3 regions of the Empedobacter sp. EJD.6dd genome follow, and region 1 is predicted to be linked to each of the others. Evidence: riboswitches for the same ligand, from Rfam matches in the RefSeq annotation. Region 1 holds a riboswitch; each other region holds the start of a gene.

Region 1 (8,180 bases):
CATTGCGTCGATGCTCATCCATTCCTGTTGCAACAGGGAAGATGTTAACGTCGAAAATTATATCTCTTGGATTAAATTTTACTTGATTAACCAAAATGTCATACGAGCGTTTTACGATTTCTATACGACGTTCGTAATTATCAGCTTGACCTTTTTCATCAAATGCCATAACAACAGTTGCAGCACCATAACGTTTGATTTTTTTAGCATGTTCGATAAATAATTCTTCTCCTTCTTTTAAAGAAATAGAGTTGACAATTGCTTTACCTTGAACATTTTTAAGACCAGCTTCGATGATTTCCCATTTCGAAGAGTCAATCATGATTGGTACTTTCGAAATATCAGGTTCAGAAGCAATTAATCGTAAATATTTTACCATAGAAGCAACGCCGTCAAGCATTCCTTCGTCCATGTTGATGTCGATAATTTGTGCACCACCATCTACTTGATCGCGGGCAACTTGCAAAGCTTCCTCAAATTTTTCTTCTTTGATTAATCGCAAGAATTTTTTAGAACCTGTAACATTTGTACGTTCACCAACGTTTACAAAGTTTGAATTTTCGCGTACAATTAATGGTTCTAATCCAGAAAGTTGAATTTTTACGCCTGACATGCTACATTAATTTTTCGTGGTTCATATTCTTTTGCTAAATCTGCCATCAATTTTATGTGATCTGGTGTTGTTCCGCAACAACCTCCTAAGATGTTAACTAATTTTTTATCTAAGAAAGGACGAATAAAATCGCGCATCATTTCTGGTGTTTCATCGTAACCACCAAAAGCATTTGGTAAACCAGCATTCGGATAGGCACTAACATAAAATGGCGCTTTTTCTGCCATTACTTCTAAATATGGAATCAAATCTGTTGCACCTAAAGCACAATTTAATCCTACTGAAACTAAATCGATATGCTCTAAAGAAATCAAGAAAGCTTCGGTAGTTTGACCTGAAAGTGTACGTCCAGATTTATCTGTAATTGTACCAGAAGCCATCAAAGGAACATTAATTCCTGTATCTATAATAGCATCTTGAATTCCAAAAAATGCTGCTTTTGCATTCAATGTGTCAAATATAGTTTCGACCAATAGAATATCTGCTCCAGCTTCTAACATTGTTTTCGCTTGACGATAATATACATTTGCTAATGTGTCAAAATCGACGTCACGATAACTTGGGTCATTAACTTGAGGAGAAATGGAAGCTGTCTTATTTGTTGGTCCTAATGAACCTACAACAAAACGAGGTTTTTCTGGTGTTGAAAATTCTTCACAAGCTTCTTTCGCTAAGCGAACAGCTTCTATATTTAATTCATCAACTAAATCAACCATATCATAATCAATCATCGAAATAATATTCGCATTGAATGTATTGGTTTCAATCAAATCTGCACCTGCAGCTAAATATTCGCGATGTATATCTTTTATGATTTGTGGTTGTGTTAAAACCAATAAGTCATTATTTCCTTTTAAAGAAGTGTGAAAATCTTTGAATCGTTCTCCGCGATAATCTTCCTCCTGTAAATTGTGCTTTTGAATCATTGTCCCCATTGCACCATCTAAAATCACAATACGCTCTTTTAGTATATCGTTTAATGTCATTTTCTATATTTTAAAAACCTTATGGGAAGAATTGTGAGGTAATTCCTTATCTTTCTCAATTAGAGTAGGATGTAGCACCCAACTTTACTTTGGGTTGCCAAGATATCTACGGGCCTAATCCCTCCATCTTTCTTCATAAGGTATCTGCAAAATTATTTAAAGTATTGAGAATAAAAAAATCAACAATGAAAAAAAAGAAGATTGAATTTGCTTAATAGAAATAATTTTTGTTTGAAATTATTTAAATTCCAAAATAGGTCTTTTTTGAATATTTGTTATGAAAATAATTCTTTAAATATAGATTTTTTTAGAAAAAATATTTTAATCAGTACTTTAAATTATCTGTTTTTAGAATTTTATTAATGAAAATGACTTTTAATGAAAAAAAGTTAAGATTTGTTTTTTCTTTTAAATCGATTTTATAGAAAAATATTTTCACATATCATATTTCATAGAAATAAATTCTAAAAACAAATATGAAAATTCATTGTTTTAGAAAATAGTAAAGAGTTGAAATAAAATTTATTTGGAAATATAGAATTCTTTCCCATAAATTTGCTGTCAGAAATAGTTCATTAAATATTACATTTTATCAAGAAAAGTGGAGGGAAATGGCCCAAAGAAACTTTAGCAACCTGATTAAATAATCAAGGTGCTAATTCCATCCTGTAAGGGAAGATAAATAAAGACGAAAAACCAATCATTCAATAATATTCTTTATTAAAATGGTTCAATTGTTTTTATTTACAATTGAACCATTTTTTTTTCTTCACTTTTTTCTGATAAAATCAATAAACAAAGAAATACATAAATGAAAAAAATAAATATCGGATTATTCGGATTTGGCGTTGTAGGAGAGGGGATTTATAAAGTTTTAGAAGAAAAACCACAATTAAATGCCGCTATTAAGAAAATTGTTATAAAAGATGCTACAAAACAAAGAAATGCACCAGCAAAATTATTTTCAACAAATGCTGATGATATTTTAAATGATGACGAAATAAATGTAGTCGTAGAATTAATTTCTGATTCAGATGCTGCACATGATATTATCAAAAAAGCATTTAACAAAGGAAAACATGTAGTAAGTGCTAATAAAAAATTGATTGCCGAGCATCACAAAGAATTACTTGATTTACAGGATAAAAATAATGTTTCGTTCTTATACGAGGCGTCTGTTTGTGGCTCTGTTCCGATTATAAGAAATTTAGAAGAATATTTTGATAATGATTTATTGAATTATGTTTCTGGTATTGTAAATGGTACGACAAATTACATTTTGACAAAAATGGCAAATGAAAATGAATCGTATCAAGATGCATTGAAAGCTGCGCAAGAAAGTGGTTTTGCAGAAGCTGATCCTACTGCTGATGTTGAAGGATTTGATGCAACAAGTAAATTAGCGATCATTACGTTGCATGCTTTTGGTAAAAAGATTGAAGTAGGGAATGTTATCCGAAAAGGAATTACATCTTTACAGGTAGAAGATTTTAAATACGCGAAAGAAAAAAACTATACGATAAAATTGATTGCTAATTCAAAAATCAATCATCAAACTGGAGAAATAACATCTACAATTTTACCAACTTTTGTTGATTTGAAAAAAACAATTGCGCTTGTAAACAATGAATATAATGGTGTTTTGATTGGAAGTTCGCTTTCCGATGAACAATTTTTATATGGAAAAGGAGCAGGACGTTTTCCTACATCTTCGGCTGTTTTGAGTGATATTTCAGCTTTGAAATATGATTATAAATATTCGATTCGTAAATATGAAAATCAAGAAGAAGGAGTTTTTAATCAAACAGGGAAAAAACGAATTTATATTGGATTTGAAAATCAAAACGATGATGTTTCTGAATTTTTTGATGAAATAGAAGAACGTTATCAAAGTAAAAATTACAATCATATTGTTGGTGTGATTGATATAGAAAAGCTCAAACAAAAAGAGATTATTGAAAACTCAACACTTTCGATTATAGCTTTTGAGTAAAATTTGTGATTATAAAGCCTCAAGAATTTTTTTTTTGAGGCTTTATTTATTTTATATCATCAAAATAAGTTTTCAATAAAATATGGATATTTTTAGCTTTTATTAAACCAGAATAAGTCATTTTTATTTCTAAATCTTTTGAGATTAATACCCAAAAAGGATAACTAATTTGTTCATTTTTATCAATAAATTCTTCTAAAAATGAATGAATTTTTCCGTTCGATTTATATTCTTTCTTTAGAAAAATAATAGGCTCTTTTGCTTCTGCATTTAATTCAATAAAATAAATTTTATTATTTAAAATCTGAAGTAATTCAACATCTTTTTCTATTTGTTTCTTTTGTATCATACAGTAACTACACCAATTTGTAGAAAAAAAGAGTAGAATTGGTTTAGGGTTCTCATCAAAAATTGTATTAAATTTTTCTAATACAATTTGAGCATGAAGATTTGATGTAATTAATAGTAAAATTAAATATTTCATGACTTTAAATTAAACCGAATACCTATAAAACCTCGAGTTCCTTGCATAGGTGTATAACTATAATCATTTGGCTCAAAAATTACATCATTTCTCCCTTTTGGTGGTGTAACACCATTTCCAGGTTCTCCAAACGGATCCCACCAACGCGCGATGACATCGCCTTTTGGTAAAACATTAAAAATATTTTTGATTCCACCATAGATTTCAATATTGTTTTTAAATGATTTACTTAATTGAATATTTGCAATAAAAGTTGGTTTAGAATATTCTGGACGATAGTCATTTTCAACGTGAGGTAACCTCATTTTATCATTATAATTAGTTGTGAAATCAAGCACAAACTTATTTCTGAATGTATAAGTTGCTAAGAAATTTCCAGACCATTTTGGAGCATGATATTGCACTTCTTTTACATTCTCCTCTTTTTTATAAACATCTATATAGGTAGTGCCAATTAGAATTTTTAAAGGAAAATCAAAAGTAGCATCAATGTTTAAAGAAATTCCTTTTGAAATAGCATGACCATTTAAATTATCATAAATAATTTTAGTTTCATCAGTATCTGTATCGGCAATAATTTTATTTGTAAAATAGGAGTAGAAAGTAGTTAAATCAAAATTAAAAGCTCCGAAACTAGTAGGTATTTTATAAACATAATTGATATTTACATTAAAAGATTTTTCGGGTTTTAATTCGTTTTCGAATACAACTTGTCTTGCTCCAGTTAATGCTCTGTGATCTTCTGTAAATACATTTACTACACGATATCCTGTTCCTAAACTTGCTCTAAAAATATGATATGTAGAAGGTGAAAATTTGTACGCAATTCTTGGTGAATGAATACTTTTATGTGTTTGATCGTAATCAAATCGATAACCGATTAAAAGTTTATTTGCGGAATTCAATGTCCATTCGTCTTGTATAAAAATTCCAGGAATCGGTGTGTTCATTGGATTGTTCTTGATAAGATTATTATCCACATCATATTCACCAGTACCTCGTGTATTGTCATCGTAATAGGTGTATTTAAAAGATGAACCTAATAAAATACTATGTTTACCAATTATTTTATCCCAATATGTTTGAGCAAAAAATACTTGTTGTTTTCCTTGATATGATTCGGGTCCATAAAATGAATTTTGTTGATGAAAATTATAAGAAAATTGTGTCATAATTTTTTCTTTTAGCGGTAATTGATACATTCCAATTGCTTCAAATCGATTTGTCATAATACTTTCTCCGTACATTTTGTCACTTCCTCTATGCAGTTTTCGTTCCCAATCCATTTCACCTCCCCAGCGATCTTCGTATAAATAACGAAGAGCTACAGAAGCAGTTCTACTCTCTTTTCGTTCAAAATCAAATTTATTAAAAAGTGAAATTCGGTCTTGAAGTGTAACATCGGTAAAACCATCGTTGTTAGTGTCTTTTTTATTTCCATATTTGAAATAATTAAAACCAAATAAAGCATTTGTTTTTTCGTTTAATTTGTATTTGTAACCACCATCTATATTGGTTTCTAACCATGATGTAGTGAAAAAATCTATTGATAATTTAGGTGCTGATTTAGGAGATTTTGTAATCACATTGATTATTCCACCCATTGCTTCTGTTCCATAAAGAGAAGATGCTGGACCTTTTACAACCTCGATTCGATCTACTAAAGAATTTGGAATTCCGCTCAATCCATAAACAGTTGATAAAGATGAAACAATGGGCATTCCGTCAATCAAAATCATAGTATAAGGACCTTCCATTCCGTTTATATGTATATCTCCAGTGTTGCAAACATTACAATTTAGTTGAGGTTGAACGCCATTTATTAATTGTACAGCATCGAAAAGTGAAGGTGAAGGATTTTTTTGAAAGAATTTTGCCGAATAAATTTCTATAGGAACTGGACTTTCAGATTTTCTGACGGCTTTCATTGTTCCTGTGACAACTATTTCATCTAAATTTTCGGTTGAATCCTTTCTGATTATACTGTCGTTTTTAATAAATTGAGCAGAAGAAAAGATAGATAATAGAGTGAGAGTTGTGCTTAAGATTATTTTCATAAGGATTAAATATTATTCAAATTAAAAAGTTAGACAAATCTAACAAAAATATTATTAAAAGTGAATTTAAAATATTTGTTTAATTTTCAACTATATTTGTTCTATGAATTCATTAGTCGAAGAGAATTACCTTAAAGCCTTATTTCATTTGTCAGGAAACGGCAATGGAGAAGTGAATGTGAAAGATTTGAGTAAGCATTTGGAAATAAAAATGCCTACTGTAAATAGTATGATGAAAAAATTAGCCGAAAAAGAATTGGTTATTTATGAATCATATAAACCACTTAGGTTGTCTGATAAAGGAATTTTGAAAGCTTCTTTAATTGTGAGAAAACATCGATTAACAGAGATGTTTTTGGTAGATAAAATGGGATTTGGATGGGAAGAAGTTCATGAAATAGCAGAGCAAATAGAGCATATTCAGAGTTCTTCTTTTTTTGATAAAATGGATGAATTATTAAATTATCCCAAATTAGATCCGCATGGTTCTCCTATTCCCGATAAAAATGGTAATGTTGAACAAATTAATTATAAAAAATTAGCTGAATTTAAACAAGGAGATTTAGTTGAGATTTGTGCTGTAACAGGTTCTTCAGATGAATTTCTTAAGTATTTAAATTCAAAGAATATTCAATTAAATGATAATATTAAAGTGCTTTCTGTAGAAGATTTTGATGGAACAATGACTGTTGAATTTCTTGATACAAAAGAAATTGAAACATTTAGTAATCATGTAACATCAAGATTGTTAGGTAAATAATGATTGTTCAATTAGTATTATCAACGTTATTAATCTTATTTTTTTTAGGATTTGGTTTTATTTTTCAACGATTATTTCCGAAAATAAATTCTTCAATTGCTTTCGTAATCTTAAACGGAATGATTGGAGTAGGGTTGATGAGTTTTTTGATTGCTTTTTTTCTACCTTAAAATTTGATTTATGAAATTACCTTGATTTCAATTTCAATTTTGTCGCTGATCTATCATCGTAGCGAATTAAAAAAATCACTTATAAAATTAAGGAATATTTCTACTTATTTTTATTTATTTCTCGTTTGTGGTTTATTAGTTTCTTCAACTTATCCATATATTTTAGATCATTTTGGCTATTATATTCCAACTATAAAATGGTTAGATTTTGCGGGTTTTGTAAAAGGACTTTCTAATTTTGAATGGGTTTTGGCTCAAAATAGTTTTTGGCACATTTTACAAGCTTCAGTCAACGAAAGTTTGGATATTTATTACCGACTGAATTTATGCTTATTCATTGTTTTTAATTTATATATTTTTGAATTTAAATATTATAAATTTCTTTTTTTTAATGTTTTATTCTTATTTTTCTTAAATACACCTTCACCAGACCTTCCAGTTTTTGTATTCTCAATCCTTTTGATTAATGAGTATTTACAAGAAAAAAATAAAGCTTCAGATTATCTATTTTATGCAACAATTCTATTTGTGATAAAACCAATTAGTATTGTTCTTCTTTTGTTTTTTGGAATAGAATATCTTGTTAAAAAAGAGTGCAAACATTTATTAAATGACAAAAATATTTATTTGATACTATTTGTAGCATTGTTATTTTGTAGTAAAGGAATAATAGTTTCTGCAAACCCATTATTTCCTATAAGTTTTACAGCTATAGAGAATCTTTCGTGGTCTTCACCTGAAAAAATGTATGAAATTTCAAATTTGAATGGAAAATTTATACCGCTTAAAGATTCTTTTACATTTGAAGAGGTTTCGAAAATGAATAGCGCAGAATATTTTAAAGCGATTTTATTTCAAAATTCAACAAGAACATACATTATTCTATTTATTTTTGGTTTAACATTTCTAACAACAATTATAAGTTTTTTTACGAAAAATTACTTTTTACTATTATTGGTTATTTGCTGTTGTATAAAACTAATAATAATGTTACTTATTTCTCCTCAATTCAGATTTTTACTAGATGTTTTAATCATAGATGGGCTTATATTTTTAATGTTATTTAATTTTAAAATTATTAATAAATATTCAAGAACTATTAGTTGTATTTGTGTAT
Region 2 (8,180 bases), 530 kb from region 1:
ATTCCCCAATTATGGATTGGCATAGTCCATTTTTTAGTGGACTCTTTGAGTGCCAGATAAACAGACTTTAAGACAGCATCATCGGTAGGAAATGACATTTTATTTTTAGTGTATTTTCTAATTTTTCCGTTTAGATTTTCAATTAAATTAGTGGTGTAAATGATTTTACGGATTTCTAGCGGAAATTCAAAAAATACGGTTAATTCATCCCAATTATTTCTCCAGGATTGAATGGCGTACAAATATTTACTTTCCCATTTTGTTGCAAAATCGTCCAAAGCAGCTTTTGCGGCGTCTTTGTTGGGTGCTGTATAAATGTGTTTCATATCGGCAGAAAACTCTTTTCTGTCTTTCCAAACCACATATTTGCAAGCGTTTCTAATCTGATGAACTACACAAATTTGAGTTTGCGATTCTGGAAAAACAGAGCGAATAGTCTGGGTAAATCCGTTCAAATTATCGGTTGCTGTAATGAGAATATCTTCAACACCACGAGCTTTTAAATCGGTCAAAACACTCATCCAAAAACTGGAACTCTCATTCTTTCCAAGCCACATGCCTAACACTTCTTTTCTTCCCTCTCGGTTTAAACCAACGGCTAAATAAATGGTTTTATTGATGACTTTTGAATTTTCTCGAACTTTAAAAACAATTCCATCCATCCAAACAATCAAGTATAAATCGTCTAACGGTCGGTTTTGCCAAGCAACAACTTCACTAGCAACAGCGTTAGTAATTCGTGATATTGTTGATGTTGAAATATCAAAATCGTACATCTCGCGAATCTGTTCTTCGATGTCCGAAACACTCATTCCTTTGGCATAAAATGAAATAATAATATTTTCTAAACCATCGATAATATTGTGTCTTTTAGGAACTAAAGCAGGTTCAAAACTGCCTTTTCTATCACGAGGAACCTTAATTTCTGATTCACCAAAAGCGGATTTTATTTTCTTGGAGTCATGTCCGTTTCGATAATTTCCATCTTTGCTTCTGGCATGTTTTTCATTGTCTAGATGACTATCTAGTTCAGCATCCAACATATGTTCAACTGCTTTCTTGTGCAGCTCCTTGAAGAAAGATGTTAAATCCTCTCCATTCTTAAAGGACTTGTAAAAATCCTTACTGTTTAATAAATCTTCTTTGTCGATCATAACTATGTAACGTTTAAAAATAATAAAAAGTTATCTCCGAAAAATTATTTGAGCTGTAAGGCTCATAATTTTTCAGAATAACTTTTCTTCTTACACAGTTTGTGTGATACTACCTAAAAATATCAAAAAAAGCTCCTTCATAGGAGCTTTAGTTTTTATGCGACATTATTAATAAACTCTTTTTCGAGGATACCGTCTACTATTTTTTCAACCTTATCGATGTTTGCTTTTAGTAATTCGTTGTCTTCTATTTGTTCTATTTCATGAAACTGCACATGTTTGTTAAACTCTTGCAGTTTGGCGTAATAACGTTTCAATTCGGCTTTATTGAACAAATTTCCGTTCTTCACATAAATCACATGTATTTTTGATTTGATGTATTGCGAAACTTCTAAAATATCGCCTCTGTTACGTGAAATATCTATTGAATAGAAAATAGATTTTAGGTACTCACTTTTTGCAGTAGGCTCTTTTACCAACCAATCTGTTGTCTTAGGACTTGCTGCTATCGGAATAATATTGAGCACCTTATTTGGGAACAAACATGCCATTTCCCACGCTAATCCTCCACCTAAATCTGCACCAATAATGGCAAAAATTTCTTGTACTTCCAACTCAAATAACGTTAACCAAAACAACACCGCCACATCGCGTGCTGTGATATGATCGCGTGGAATATAATCGTACTTGATGGTTTCTGAAACACCATTTCCAGGAATATCTATACTAATTACCGTATACTCATTCAAATCAATCGCTTTGTTTTTTCCCATGACACCATCCCAATGAAAGGTACAATCTGAATCTCCGTGTAAGGAATGATTAATCAAAATAACTGGTGCTGTTCCTAATGGAAGCCCAAATAGTTGAAATGTTACCGAAACATTGTTTAAAATTGTATTGTCCTCTAAGGGCCAAACTGGGATTGTTACTTGTTGTAAACTTTGCATTGTTTTTAATTTTATATGGGTAATTGTTGTTTTCTTTTAGTCAAAAAAAATTCCCCATCGACACTCGACAGGGAATTATAAAATATATTAAAAAATAAAATCTCTTTTTAGTATACATGACATTCCCACGTCTGGATATTCCAAACCTGTTTGCGAATCGACATATATAAGCACGTAAACTTCATTTTTTAATTACTTTGTTATTCAAATGTATAAAATAATTTTCGGCAAACAATTAAAATTTTCTTAATTATTTGTAAAATTTTCTATTTCTCGATTTTTTGTGTACTTTTACCTTGTATTTCGAATCGTAGAAAACGATACCAACCGAGAGAAGTCTCCACGGTGGTAAAATAATACGGGAGTTCATCCAAAAACAACGAAAAATCCCCTATTCTCGAAATACAATAATTGTTTTATTTTAACTATTTATTGTATGTCTCAAAACATTTCTGAGCTTAATTTAGCTCCTATTTCTGACGAAAAATTGGTTGAGTTTATTAACCAACAATTACCTATTAACAATGCTGATTTAAAAGCGCATATTGTAGAAGAGTTTAAGAAAAGAGGATTAGATTATCGTCATCTTTATAATGCGAAAACAGATGAATTAACGATAAAATTACCACTTAGCTTAATTGATGGTTGTTTGTTTGAGCGTAATATTCCGAAACCGCCTTTGGTTGGTAATTTTTATGCGATTGTGCATCGTTTGCGTAACTTCTTACAACATAGCAAAGAGCTGAACGGAAAGCGTCTTAAAACATTTCATTATATCTATGATCAGCTTTATTTGCCTTATGACGTGGTAGAAATTATTTCGGAAGATGAGATTAAAAATTTAACAGAGCAAGATGTTTTTATCACGTTTAAAAATAGCAAACAGCATTTTCCGAATGAAAAAATTATTCAACAAATTCCGCAAAACAATTTAGTGATTACAGTAGACAAAGGTAACTTTTATCGTGGTTTAGATAAAGTTATTCTGTCTCATCAAAATAAAATTATCAGAGAAGAAAACTTGAATAACGTAACTGCTTAACCTAATTTTACTTTCAACAAATCTTTATATTTGTTGAAAGTATTTTTTATGACGTCTGAAAAAAGACAACTTATCGAAGCAAGTTTTAATCGTTCAGAAACTTTAAAGTTTTATAACGCATCGCTTATCGAATGTGAAACGGATTTTGTATCAATCAAAATTCCAAAACAAGACATGATGACGCGCAAACATGGTATGTTTAACGGTGCGATGATTGCTTCTTTGGTTGATGTTTCGTCTGGTTATGCGGCAGTTTCTCATTATGAGGATGATTGTTATGTGGTAACCGTTGAGCTAAAGGTTAACTATTTGAGACCAGCTTTGGGCGATTATTTGTTATCGAAAGCGTATGTGATAAAAGGTGGTAAAAAAATTAGTACCATACGAACTGAGATTTATGTAATAAACGAAGAAACAGGTAAAGAAACACACGCTGCTACTTCTTTGGTCACGATGATGAGGATAAAATAATGCACAATTTTCTCGACATCACCTATTTAAAAAACGGAAATGAGCTGCAACAAAACGTTTATCATCTACTTAAAACGCATCGTGTTTTAGAGATACTGAATGAATATCAACCGATTGTTGTAGGAACAATTCCAATTGAAATAAATATCGAAAATAGTGATATTGATATTGTTGGTGAAGCAATAGATTTTGACAAGGCTGAAAGTTATTTAATTGAGCAGTTTTCTACCTATACTGATTTTAAAATCAATCAACAAATTAGTAATAATAAAGCGTGTTTGACGTGTAATTTCTTTATTGAATCATTCGAAATTGAGATCTATTTAGAGCATAAAAAACCTACTGAACAAAATGCTTATCGTCATATGTTGATCGAAGCGCAGGTATTAGAAAAGTTCGGAAAGGAGTTCAAAAATAACATCATACAACTCAAGAAAAATGGATACAAAACAGAACCTGCTTTTGCTAAACTTCTCCATTTACAAGGAGATCCATATGCTGCTTTGTTGGAATATAAAATAAATTAGCTATTTTATTTATCATACAATTGATTCTATCAATCTTACTTTATATTTTCTTTCGTTAAGTTAAATTATTTTTATCTAAAATCAACTCATGAAAATAAGAGAATTACAACTGTTTATAACTGATTTAGAATCTACAAAATCATTTTATACCAACACCTTATATTTTCGTTTGATTGAAGAAAATAAAACTCAATTTAGTCTACAAATCGGTTGGACGAAACTAACTTTTATTCAATCAGATCAATCTTATACTTATCATTTTAGTTTTCTTGTAGATAAAAATCAATTTGAATATACATACGAACAAATGAAAAATAAAGTGGAGATTTTAGAAATAGAGTCGAATAATCAATTTGCTTTCTTCGAAAATTGGAATGCCAAATCATTCTATTTTTATGACGGGAATGGTAATCTTGCTGAGATTATTACACATCTTGATTTAGAGTTTAATCACCGCGAAAGTCGCAGCAACTTACCTGTTTTAGGTATTTCTGAAATTGGTTTACCAACAACAGATATCAAAGAAGTTAATCAAATTTTAGAAGAAAAAACAACTTCGAAATTTTGGAAAGGAGATTTCGAACGATTTGGAACAAATGGTTCTGATGAAGGAAAAATATTGTTGCCTAACTATTTAATAAAAGAAACATGGTTTCCTACGAATATTAAAATCGTTCCTGCTCCATTTATAGCTATTTTGGAAAATAATTATCATTATGCTAAAGTTATTTTTGATAATAATAAATTAAATATATCTAATCTTGCCACTGTATAAAAAATAAACATCGTTTTAAAAAACGATCTTATCAATCCAATTGTAAATTTGCATCTTAATTCTTCACCAAAATGGTCAATTTTATCTTAATCGCAGTGTGCATAATTGCTGGAATGGTTTTTAAAGCCACAAAATCTATAAATCCCGATGCACATAAAGGTATTAATACATGGATTTTGTATTTGGCTTTACCTGCAGTTTCATTTAAGTATTTACCAAAAGTAGAATGGTCGCAAGAAATGCTTTTTCCTATACTTTCCACAGTCATTATAGCAGTTGGAAGTTTGTTTTACATGAAATTCTACAGCAAAGCAAAAGGATATTCGGAACGTTCGCGACGCTCATTAGAATTAGCAAGTGGATACAGCAACACCTCTTTTATTGGCTTTCCTTTGATTGCGGCATTTTATGGTGAACAATATTTGAGCATTGCAATTATTTGTGATCAAACCATGTTCTTGTGCTTATCTACTATCGGAATCGTATCGGCATTAAAAGGCGGAAGCAATGGTTCTGGAGCAATAGACAGCAAATTTATATTGAAACGTCTATTTACCTTCCCTCCATTTTTGGGTTGTATAAGCGCATTGATTTTATCTCAGTTTATCGATTTATCTCCAGCCGAACCTTTCTTTGATAAATTAGCCGCAACTGTTGGTCCCTTGGCTTTGTTCTCGGTTGGATTACAATTAAAATTTAATGGTTGGAGAAAACTATGGTCTCAAATTTCAATGTCTATGGTGTATAAATTGATGATTGCCCCAGCTGTTGTTATGCTTTTAGCACTTGTAATTGGCATAAAAGGTGATGTGGCTAAAATCTCTATTTTCGAGGCTGCAATGCCAACTCTTGTCACATCAAGTATTATTGCAGAACAATTTAAACTAAACACCAAGTTGACCAATTTGATTATCGGAATTAGTATTATTGTTGGCTTTTTTACTTCTGCTTTTTGGTATGAGATGATTGAATTGTTTATATAATTATTTCAAAATCTCTTTTAAGAACAGCAAAGTATGTTGCCAAGCTCTATCTGCCATTACTTTATTGTAATCTGGTGATTCTGGATTTGTAAATGTATGTTTAGAATTAGCATAGGTTATCATTTGCCAATCTGTTTTTCCTTCGTTCATTTCAAGCACCAAATTTGTAATATCTTCTGGTTTTACAGATTCGTCATCAGCTGGATGTTCTACTAAAACTTTCGTTTTAAGAGAAATATTTTTACGAGCCGGATCTTTTGCTAATCCACCATGAATAGATACAACACCAACAACCGGCAACTGACCACGAGCAGCTTCTAAAGCTCCTGTCCCACCAAAACAATAACCAATTACAGCAATTTTACTTGGATCTGCACCTGCTTTTATCAATTCTTTCAACGCCAAATCTATTCGTTTTTGATACGCGATATAATCTGTTTTGTATTTTCCAGCTATCATAGCCGCTTCTGCATTATCTTTAGGATTATTTCCTTCGCCATAAATATCTGCAATAAATGCAATATATCCTTCTTTAGATAAATCTATAGCTGCTTGTTTAGCTTCGTTATCTGCCCCTTTCCACGCAGGTAAAATCAGAACTCCAGGTAATTTTTTTGTTGTATTATCTGTTACTAAACCATTCAATTTTTGTGAACCATCTTTATAAGCAACTTGTTTCAGATTCTGTGCATTTGTATTTGACATCATTAAGAGTATTAAAACGAAACATCGAACTATATTTTTCATCTTCAAGAAAATTTAAAACATTAAGATAAAAAGAACTAATTTTATAACTGATATACATCTCAACATTTAACACTATTGTTATGGAACTAATTACATTAAAAACATTTGAAAGCCCTATCGAAGCACATATTCTACGTTCTAAATTAGAAAGTGAAAATATAGATGCATTTGTTTTTGACGAGCATTCTGTTGGTATGAATCAGTTTTTATCTAATGCAATTGGTGGTGTTAAAGTAAAAATTAATAAAGAGGATTCTGACAAAGCGATGAAAGTTTTAAAGGAAATTGATGCTTCAAATTACACAAACGATTTGGACGAAGTAATTGTTTGCCCAACATGTGGAAGTAATGAGTATTACAGCAATTACAAGTCGATGAAAGGTGGAAAAGGCTTACTTTCGTTATTATCTTCTATCATATTTTGGGTTTATCCTATTTATTACAAAAATGTGTTCAAATGCAAGAAATGTGGTGAAGAATTTAATGGCTTAGAATAAAAAAAGAACGACAATTTCTTGCCGTTCTTTATGAACAAAAATATATGATTTTTATTGATTAAATTGTCCAACGCAATAAACTTGCTCCCCAAGAGAAACCAGCTCCAAATGCTGTCAACATCAATAAATCTCCTTTCTTTAATTTTGATGTATTTTCCCAAATACATAACGGAATAGTAGCTGCAATTGTATTTCCGTAATTCTCGATATTGATTAATGTTTTACCTTCCTCAATATTAATTTCGTTTCCTACGGCGTCAATGATTCGTTTATTTGCTTGATGTGGTACCAACCAATTTACATCTGAAACTGTAAAATCGTTGCGTTTCAAAACATTTAAACATGTATCACTCATGGATTGAATGGCATTTTTGAAAACAATTTTACCATCTTGTTTGATATATCGCTTCTCATCAACCAATAATTGAGAACTTGCTGGATACAAAGATCCTCCACCTTCAATATTTAAGAACTCTTTACCAGTTCCATTGCTTAACAACAATGCATCTAAAATTCCCTCTTCGTTTGTAGGCTCTAACCAAACCACTCCAGCTCCATCACCAAATAAGATATTTGTTGAACGATCTTTAATATCAACATACGCACTGATTTTATCAGCACCAATTACCAATACATTTTTGTAACGATTACTTTCTATTAAAGAAGCTCCCATATCCAAAGCATACAAGAAACCTGAACAAGCAGCATTCATATCAAATGCCCAAACATTCTCTATTCCTAACTTTTCACATACAATATTTGCCGTAGCAGGCATCAACATATCTGGTGTAGAAGTAGCAACAATCAATGCATCAACATCTTTGATGTCTTTATTGTAGGTATCAAGTAAATTGTGAATCGCACGAACAGCCATATCAGAAGTTGCTAAACCTTCCTCTAAAATACGACGTTCTTTAATTCCAGTTCTTTTTACTATCCATTCATCAGAAGTATCTGTAATTTTTTCTAAATCAGAATTAGTTCGTTTATTCTCTGGCACATAACCACCAATTGCAGAAATATGTGCAAATATT
Region 3 (8,180 bases), 500 kb from region 1:
TCTTCAAACCTATGATCAATTAATGTTATTAGGTAAAGTTGAAGAATTAATTACAAACTCAGCAAAACGTTTAGATAAAGAACATTTAAAAGTTCAAAATGCAATTCAAAATGGTTTAGCAATTCCTTATGATCGTGAAAAAATAAAATTAGCGATGCTAGAATTAGAAGCCAGAAAAGTTGAGCTAAATGGAAATCGACAGTTACTCTTCAAAAAATTGGAGACGCTTACACATATGTCTACTGAAGATTTACAGCAAATACAATATGAACTTGTTCCAATTGATATTCTTTCGTCAAGCTATAGCTTAGAAAATAAAAAAGAATTAAAAGCGCTCGAACATTCGGTAAAAGCATACGAATTTTTATATCAAAAAGAAAAAGGTTCACATTTACCCCAAGTTTTTGCTTTTGCAAATACCAATTATACTTCGATTTTTGCAAGTAGATTCAAACTTAAAGATGTTGATTTATTAGGTGATGTGAACTTAAAAATGAATCAATTTTCTTTATTCCCTAATATTCTAATTGGAGTTGGTGCAAAATGGGAATTATTAGATGGTGGTCAACATAAAAATAAATTAGCGCAAGCTAAAACTGATATCATGATTAATGAAAATAAATTGAAAGATTCTCAAGAAAAACTCAATTTATTATTAAGTAAAAACAAAATTGATTACGAAACATCTTCTGAAAAACTGAAAGTAAATCTTCAACAAAATATCATTGCAACAAATAATTTAGAAATTGCTTCTAAACGTTTTCAGGAAGGATTGATTGATGTAACCGAACGTTTAGCTGCAGAAAATGATTTTTACAAAGTTAATTTAGGTTATTATTCACAAATCTTAGATCAACGTTCCAAAACTTACGAATTACTCCAAACTTCTGGAGAATTGTTTAATCAATTAACAAATTAAAAACCATGAAAAATACACTATACTATATTTTTGCTCTAACCGGAATATTACTTTACACCAATTGTAAGTCATCTGAAAAAGAAAATAAAAAAGACGAACAAACTATTTTTCAAGGAAAAATTGAGCGTGATCAAATTAGTGTTGTTACCAAAATACCTGGAAAAATAGATCAGATTTTGGTTCACGAAGGTGATGAAGTAAAAAAAGGTGAAACACTTTTTGTTTTACAATTACCTGAAGTTGATGCAAAGAAAAGTCAAGCAGAAGGTGCTGTAAATTCAGCAGAAGCACAATATAAAATGGCTAAAAAAGGGGCTACAGAAAATCAATTGAAACAATTGCGCGCTAAAGTTTCAGGTTTAAAAGAACAATTAGATTTTGCAGAAAAATCTAATCGACGTTTAAAAAACATGTTACGAGATAGTCTTGTTCCGCAACAAAGTTATGATGAAGTTTATGCAAAATATCAAGGCGCTAAAAATCAGTATTTGGCTGCAACAGCTGAACTTGCTGACGCCGAAAATGGGGCACGCATAGAACAGCAAGAAATGGCGTTGGGGCAAAAAGAGCGTGCTTTAGGTGCGTTACAAGAAGTAGATGTTGCTGAAGCTGAAAGATACATCAAGGCGCCTCAGAATATGACAGTAGAAACAATCAATCTCAAAGTTGGTGAATTAGCTTTGGCTGGATATTCTATTGCAAACGGAATTCTAGAAGAATCTACTTTTTTTCGATTTACAATTCCAGAAAATAAAATCGGTCAATTGCAAAAGAATCAAGAAGTAATACTAAAAGTTCCTTATAAAAATAATATGACATTGAAGGGAAAAATTGTTTCGATAAAAGCACTCAATTCTTATGCTAATATCTCAACAGCTTATCCAGATATTGATCAACAACAATCACAATACGAAGTAAAAATTGTTCCTGTTAATTCTAAACAAGCTTCTCAACTACTTACAAAAGCCAATATAATTTTGGATCTTAACGCTAAATAAATTGTGATGAAAACTATTTTTCATTTAATCATACGAGAATTTAAACTCTTTTTCAAGAATCCAGTTTTACCCATTTTATTCTTGGGAGCACCTATTATGTATGGTATTTTGATCGGAAATGTATATAAAAAAGGGAATGTAACCGATTTGCCAATAATTGTTGTAGACGAAGATCATACTACAACAAGTCAGAAAATTATTCAGATGTTAGATGAAAATGAATCAGTGAAAGTTGCTGAAATTTTACCTTCAACATTTGATTCTAAGAATAAAGCTTTAGCAATCGGAGCTGAAGTTGTAATTATAATTCCTCGAAATTTTCAAGCAGATTTACAACAAAAGAAATTACCCGAAATAGCCTATTTTGTGGACGGATCAAATACGTTAACATCTAATACCGCAGCTATTGCAGTTACTACTGTTTTAACAACAATGAAAGCTGGAATTTCAATCGAAACTGCTCGCAAGCAAGGTGTTCCTGAATATGTTGCTACACAAAGTTACGAACCGTTCAAATCAACAATGATTCGACAAAATATCAGAAGTGGAAATTATCTTTATTTTATGCTTCCAGGTGTTTTATTAACTGTTTTACAACAAGTTTTATTATTAGGTTTAGCGCTTTCATTTGCTTCAGAATTTGAGAATAAAACTTTTAATGAATTGGTTTCAAAATCTTCTAATCCATTTACTATTTTATTTGTCAAAACATTTCCTTACTTATTCATGTCAATTTTTATTTTTCTACTTTATTATTGGTTTGGCATGTTTTACAACATGAAATTAGAAACAGAATTTTGGCCATTTTTCACTTCTTCACTTGCATTTATTTTAGCTGTTTGTTTTTTAGGATTTTTGGTTAGTATTATACTACCAAGTCAACTAAAAGCTACAGAAGTTTTAATGGTTGTTGCAACACCAAGTTTTATATTAAGTGGTTTCACTTGGCCATTAAGTCAAATGCCAAAATGGATTCAAGTGATTGCAGATTGTATTCCATTAACACATTATCTGAAAATATTTCGAATTCTTTTTATCGAAAAAGGTGATCCAGCACTAATTCAACCACATTTAAATAATCTAATTGTAATAGGAAGTATTTGCTTTGTCTTATCTTTGGCTCTTTTAATCGTTAAAATAAGAAAAGCTAAACAATCGATCAAGCAAATCGAAACAGAAAAGATTTAATTTCTTTTTTAACTTACAAAACAGATAATAAGCCATGAATTTTCTTACAGTTGAAAATCTAACCAAATCATACGGAATCCGAACTTTATTTGAAGATGTCAATTTTCATGTAAATGAAGGTGATCAAATCGCTTTCGTAGCAAAAAATGGAAGTGGAAAATCTACTTTACTTAAAATTTTAGCAGGATTAGAAACTGCCGACTCAGGTGTTGTTCGTCCAAATAAAGGTGTTAAAATCCTAATGTTAGATCAAAGTGATGATTTTGACGAAAATTTAAAGGGTGAAGAATATATTTTCAATCATTCGAACGAAGTTCTAGATGTTGTTCGTCAATACGACAATATGATTGAGAATGATCCGACAAACCCTGAATTAGTTGAGTTAATGGGGCAAATGGACGTTTTGGATGCTTGGAAAGTTGAGCCTACAATCAAAGAAATTTTATCGAAACTAAAGATTGATTTCTTAGATCAAAAAATTGGAAAACTTTCTGGTGGTCAACGTAAGCGTATTTCATTAGCGAAGTTTTTAATCGATTTGAGTTTCGAAACTGGATATGTTCTTCTAATTTTAGATGAGCCTACCAATCATTTGGATATCGAAATGGTAGAATGGCTTGAATATTTCTTAAATAAAGAAAATAAAACCTTGATTCTAGTAACGCACGATCGTTATTTCTTAGATGCAATTTGTACCAAAATTTTAGAAATGGAGGACAAAACATTGTATGTGCATTCAGGAAATTACGAAACGTATATTACGAATAAAGCGTTACGAATCGAAAATCAAAATGCAACAATTGATAAAGCAAAAAATCTTTACCGTAAAGAAATAGAATGGATGCGTCGTCAACCACAGGCACGTACAACAAAATCTAAATCTCGTATCGATGCATTTTATGATACAGAAAAAGTTGCTAAGCATAAAATTGTAGATCAACAAGTGAAATTAGAGATGGTGATGACACGTTTGGGTCAGAAAATTATCGAGATGGAGCATGTATCGAAAGCATTTGGACAAAAGAAAATTTTAGACGATTTCTCTTACATTTTTGCACGCGGAGGAAAGATTGGTTTAGTAGGAAAAAATGGCGTAGGTAAAACAACTTTCTTAAAAATGCTTGAAGGAATTGAACCTGCTGATAGTGGAGTTATTGAACGTGGAGATACATTAAATATTGGACATTTTAAACAAGATGGAATCGAGTTTAAAGAAGATGAACGTGTTATAGAATTTGTAAAAGATATAGCAGATTTTTTTCCTCTTGCAAGTGGAAAAGAAATGCGTGCAGAGCAGTTCTTAGAAATGTTTTTGTTTACACCAGAACAGCAACATACTTTTATTTCTAAATTAAGTGGTGGTGAGAAAAAACGACTTCAATTATTAGCCATTTTATATAAAAATCCAAACTTTTTGATTCTTGATGAGCCTACAAACGATTTGGACTTGCCTACTTTAACAGTTTTAGAAAGTTTCTTAGAAGAATATCAAGGTTGTTTATTAGTTGTTTCTCACGATCGTTATTTTATGGATAAAGTGGTAGATGAATTGATGATATTTGAGGGAGAAGGTAAAGTTTCTCGTTATATGGGAACGTACACAGAATATCATATCGAGGATAAAAATAAACCAGAAGCTGACGATAAAAAGATTGAAAAGGAAATTGTAGTTCAAGAAAAAGTAGAATCTAAAGAAAAAATAAAGGAAGCAAAACCAAGAAAATTATCGTTCAAAGAGCAACGAGAATTAGACGAAATAAATCAATCTTTACCAATTCTTGAAGCTAAAAAAGAAGAATTAACAAATTTACTTTCCGACCCAAATTTAGGTTATGACAAAATCGCAACTATTGGAGATGAACTACAAAAAATTGTAGACGAATTAGAAGAAAAAGAATTTCGTTGGTTAGAATTAAGCGAATAAAAATATTGAAAAGGAACTTTTTTTGAGTTCCTTTTTTTGTTTTAAAAAATTATTTCTATATTTACTCTATCAATCATCAGGAGTTTCTGAAAAATCAGAACACCAACCGAGCCAAAACCGCGCTACGGTGGTATAGAATGAGGGCAAACGCCAAAATAAAAGGTTATTCTCCACTCTATCCTGTTGTTTTTATCATTAAAAATTGAAACAATGGAAAATCTAAAAAATGAATTTGTCGTATTATTCCGTGAATTAACGGACAATGAATTAATCGAACGCTTTAATCAAACAGTTGGTAACAGCTCGTGGAATTCTGCAAGAAGATGTTACGTAAAAACATTGTTCTGCGAATTGCAATCACGAAATTTTGATTGCACAATTTTAATAAGAGGAAATACCTTTTCGTTACAACACCATGTAAGGTTAAATAAAAATAAATTAGAATATTTAGAATAAATTTCTAAATGACTAATCCAAAAGAATACACCAGAACTACATTTTTCAAGAAGACGCCCTAATTTGTATAAGGATTTTAACGTAAATATAATTAGTTACAGATCCATAAAGTAGTAAAATAATAGAATATTGTATAAGTTAAATCACAATGTAGAGAATAATTCTTTGTTGAATAAAAACTCTAGATTTTTATGAATAAACTCTGTACAACAAAAAAGCTTCAGAACATCTGAAGCTTTTTGTTAATTTATTGTATTGATATAAGCTATTACTTTATCATTAAAAACTTGTGGTTGATCAACATTGACAACATGTCCGCAATCATCTATCACAATTAATTCCGAATTATTTTTATGATTCTTTATTAATTCTTGTATAGAAGGCAAAAACATATGGTCTTCTGCTCCCATTACATAAAGTGTTGGAATATTTAACTCAACTTTTCTAAACCATTTTAATAATGGATTGACATCTGCAGTTAGTTTGAACCATTTCAAAAATTCTTTTTGATACAATTTTTTTGCTTCATTAATGAATAATATTCTCGATTCTTTATGTGTATTTCTTGGCATTATGGCAAAAGCAAATATTCTGTATAGAATAAGATAGGGCAACATATGCTTAAACGTATTTCCAACATTTATCAAAAATTGACATTGAAAATTGATTTTCATAATTGCACCACCCATTACCATAGATCTAAATCTATCTGAATAATCTTCTGCTAATTGTCGAATAACAATAGTACCCAAAGACATACCAACAAAATGAGTTTGCTTGATTTTTAAATGATCTAAAACTTCAATCACATCTTTTGCAACAGATTTGAATGTATAACGTTTTTCGAAAAGTGATTTCAAATTATTTTTAGATCGTCCATGCCCTCTTAAATCCAATAAAAGAATATTAAAATGTTTACGAAATTCACGAATTTGTTTGAACCAAATTGTAGAACTTCCACCGGCTCCATGAACAAAAGTTACCCATTCTGTACTTGTTGGATGAATGTATGTTGTATGTGCTAACAATTTATAGATAATTAGATGTACAAAAATAGACTAAAAACTATGCCAAGCATAATACTTTTGATAATTTTAAGATATATTTAATCTTCATCATCATCGTCAAAGTCAATTGATGTTTTCTTTAAATAAAAAACATCATTCATAACTTCTGCTTTCACATAATTTAATTTTTCTTGTTCTTTTATTCGATCTGTAAATAATGTTCCGATCAAATGATCATATTCATGCTGAAAAATAACAGCTGTAAATCCTTCAACAGTTTCATCATGAAAATTTCCATTTAAATCATAATACTCTAATCGAAGAACTAAACTTCTATACACTTTTCCAAAAATATCTGGAATAGACAAGCAACCTTCTCTTCCGTGACGAACAATGTCTGAATACCACGAAATTCTAGGATTTATGATAAACTCAAAAGGCTCACCTTCTTTATCAAAACGCTGTACCCAAACAGCATTTCTATTGATACCAATTTGCGGAGCAGCAATCCCAACTCCTTTACTTGCTTCATCTTGTACGGTCGCATACATACGATCTGCCAATAATTTTATATTAGGATCTTTTGGATCTATATCAATAGATTGTGCTTTCAAAATTTTAAGGTCAGCCTCCGAAGTAGTCAATAAAACACGAAATGTGTCGTACGATTTTTTTTCTTTTACTAAACTTATTTCAGCTTTAGATAAAGGTTTATAGGTTTTGTTATTCATATTTTTAGATTGAGCAAACAATGCGGTTGAACAAATCAATACTCCGAATGTTATTCTTTTTATCATTTTTTTAAGATTAATCGATCCAGAGAATATTTTCCTGCACCTGATAAAAATAGAACGAAATAATTAATTAAATAGAATAATCCTAATTCTTTTTTACCAAAATCATCTCCAGCATGTACAATAAAAACGGCTACAAACATGGTAATAATTAAAGGAATAGTTGCTAAACGAGTAAAAATTCCAACTAAAACTAAAAATGCACACAAAATCTCAGCAAAAACTGTTAACCCTAATGAAATTTCTGGACCAACTCCAATTGGATCTCCAAATTCGAAATTTCCATTCACTAATTTTTGCAATTTCCCAAAACCATGTGTAAACATGAATCCACCAGCAGCTAAACGAATTAATAACAATGACAGATCTACAAATGCAGGTTGACTTCCTAATAGTTTAAATTTTGTGCTCATTTTTTTAAAATTTTGTCAAATATAAGTTCTTGTTTTTACGTTGACATTTAAATAAGTTAAGAAATCAATATTTTTCAATTAATTTTGATTAATATTTCAATAAACGAATTAAAAAACACAACATATGTTAAAAAACATTGCTTTAATTACCTTATTTATTTCTGGTTTAGCATTTGCACAAAAATCAGAATTAGATCAAAATGATATTCTTGGACACCCAAATTATATAGAAGAATCGATGCAAAAAGCGCGTATTCGAGTGATGCAAATTGAAGGTTATGATTTAGAATATTATACTAAATCAACTTATAATAAAGATGGAAATCCGATAAAAAGAGAATATTTTGATGAAGCTGGAAATAAAACTTTTTCAGAATCATTTAATTATAACGAATCAAACAAATTAATTTCTCGTGAATTGAAGAGTAATGATGAGAGTTTAATCTTTAATTTCGATTATGAATATAATTCAGAAGGTTAT

What was found. Region 1 has a riboswitch for S-adenosylmethionine ahead of AC2I98_RS02250 (homocysteine S-methyltransferase family protein). Riboswitches for the same ligand answer to the same signal wherever they lie in the genome.
Region 2: another riboswitch for S-adenosylmethionine. It lies ahead of AC2I98_RS04785 (hypothetical protein); the one in region 1 lies ahead of AC2I98_RS02250 (homocysteine S-methyltransferase family protein).
Region 3: another riboswitch for S-adenosylmethionine. It lies ahead of AC2I98_RS04650 (hypothetical protein); the one in region 1 lies ahead of AC2I98_RS02250 (homocysteine S-methyltransferase family protein).

Annotation. Positions count from the first base shown of each region.
Region 1 covers NZ_CM170667.1:490,440-498,619, forward strand. The annotation lists gene metH (methionine synthase) at 1-613, opposite strand, end outside; gene AC2I98_RS02250 (homocysteine S-methyltransferase family protein) at 601-1,599, opposite strand; SAM riboswitch class I at 1,643-1,741, opposite strand; SAM riboswitch class I at 2,186-2,284, shown strand; gene AC2I98_RS02255 (homoserine dehydrogenase) at 2,411-3,592, shown strand; gene AC2I98_RS02260 (thioredoxin fold domain-containing protein) at 3,639-4,076, opposite strand; gene AC2I98_RS02265 (TonB-dependent receptor plug domain-containing protein) at 4,073-6,133, opposite strand; gene AC2I98_RS02270 (metal-dependent transcriptional regulator) at 6,237-6,893, shown strand; gene AC2I98_RS02275 (hypothetical protein) at 6,893-7,063, shown strand; gene AC2I98_RS02280 (LIC_10190 family membrane protein) at 7,067-8,180, shown strand, end outside.
Region 2 covers NZ_CM170667.1:1,018,689-1,026,868, forward strand. The annotation lists gene AC2I98_RS04775 (IS256 family transposase) at 1-1,154, opposite strand, end outside; gene AC2I98_RS04780 (alpha/beta fold hydrolase) at 1,310-2,104, opposite strand; SAM-I-IV-variant riboswitch at 2,398-2,492, shown strand; gene AC2I98_RS04785 (hypothetical protein) at 2,541-3,146, shown strand; gene AC2I98_RS04790 (PaaI family thioesterase) at 3,177-3,617, shown strand; gene AC2I98_RS04795 (DUF4269 domain-containing protein) at 3,617-4,144, shown strand; gene AC2I98_RS04800 (VOC family protein) at 4,233-4,919, shown strand; gene AC2I98_RS04805 (AEC family transporter) at 4,991-5,902, shown strand; gene AC2I98_RS04810 (dienelactone hydrolase family protein) at 5,903-6,649, opposite strand; gene AC2I98_RS04815 (putative signal transducing protein) at 6,730-7,146, shown strand; gene AC2I98_RS04820 (beta-ketoacyl-ACP synthase III) at 7,205-8,180, opposite strand, start outside.
Region 3 covers NZ_CM170667.1:992,700-1,000,879, forward strand. The annotation lists gene AC2I98_RS04630 (TolC family protein) at 1-919, shown strand, start outside; gene AC2I98_RS04635 (HlyD family secretion protein) at 925-1,917, shown strand; gene AC2I98_RS04640 (ABC transporter permease) at 1,924-3,105, shown strand; gene AC2I98_RS04645 (ABC-F family ATP-binding cassette domain-containing protein) at 3,140-5,029, shown strand; SAM-I-IV-variant riboswitch at 5,098-5,197, shown strand; gene AC2I98_RS04650 (hypothetical protein) at 5,240-5,485, shown strand; gene AC2I98_RS04655 (alpha/beta fold hydrolase) at 5,728-6,513, opposite strand; gene def (peptide deformylase) at 6,591-7,289, opposite strand; gene AC2I98_RS04665 (DoxX family protein) at 7,286-7,699, opposite strand; gene AC2I98_RS04670 (hypothetical protein) at 7,824-8,180, shown strand, end outside.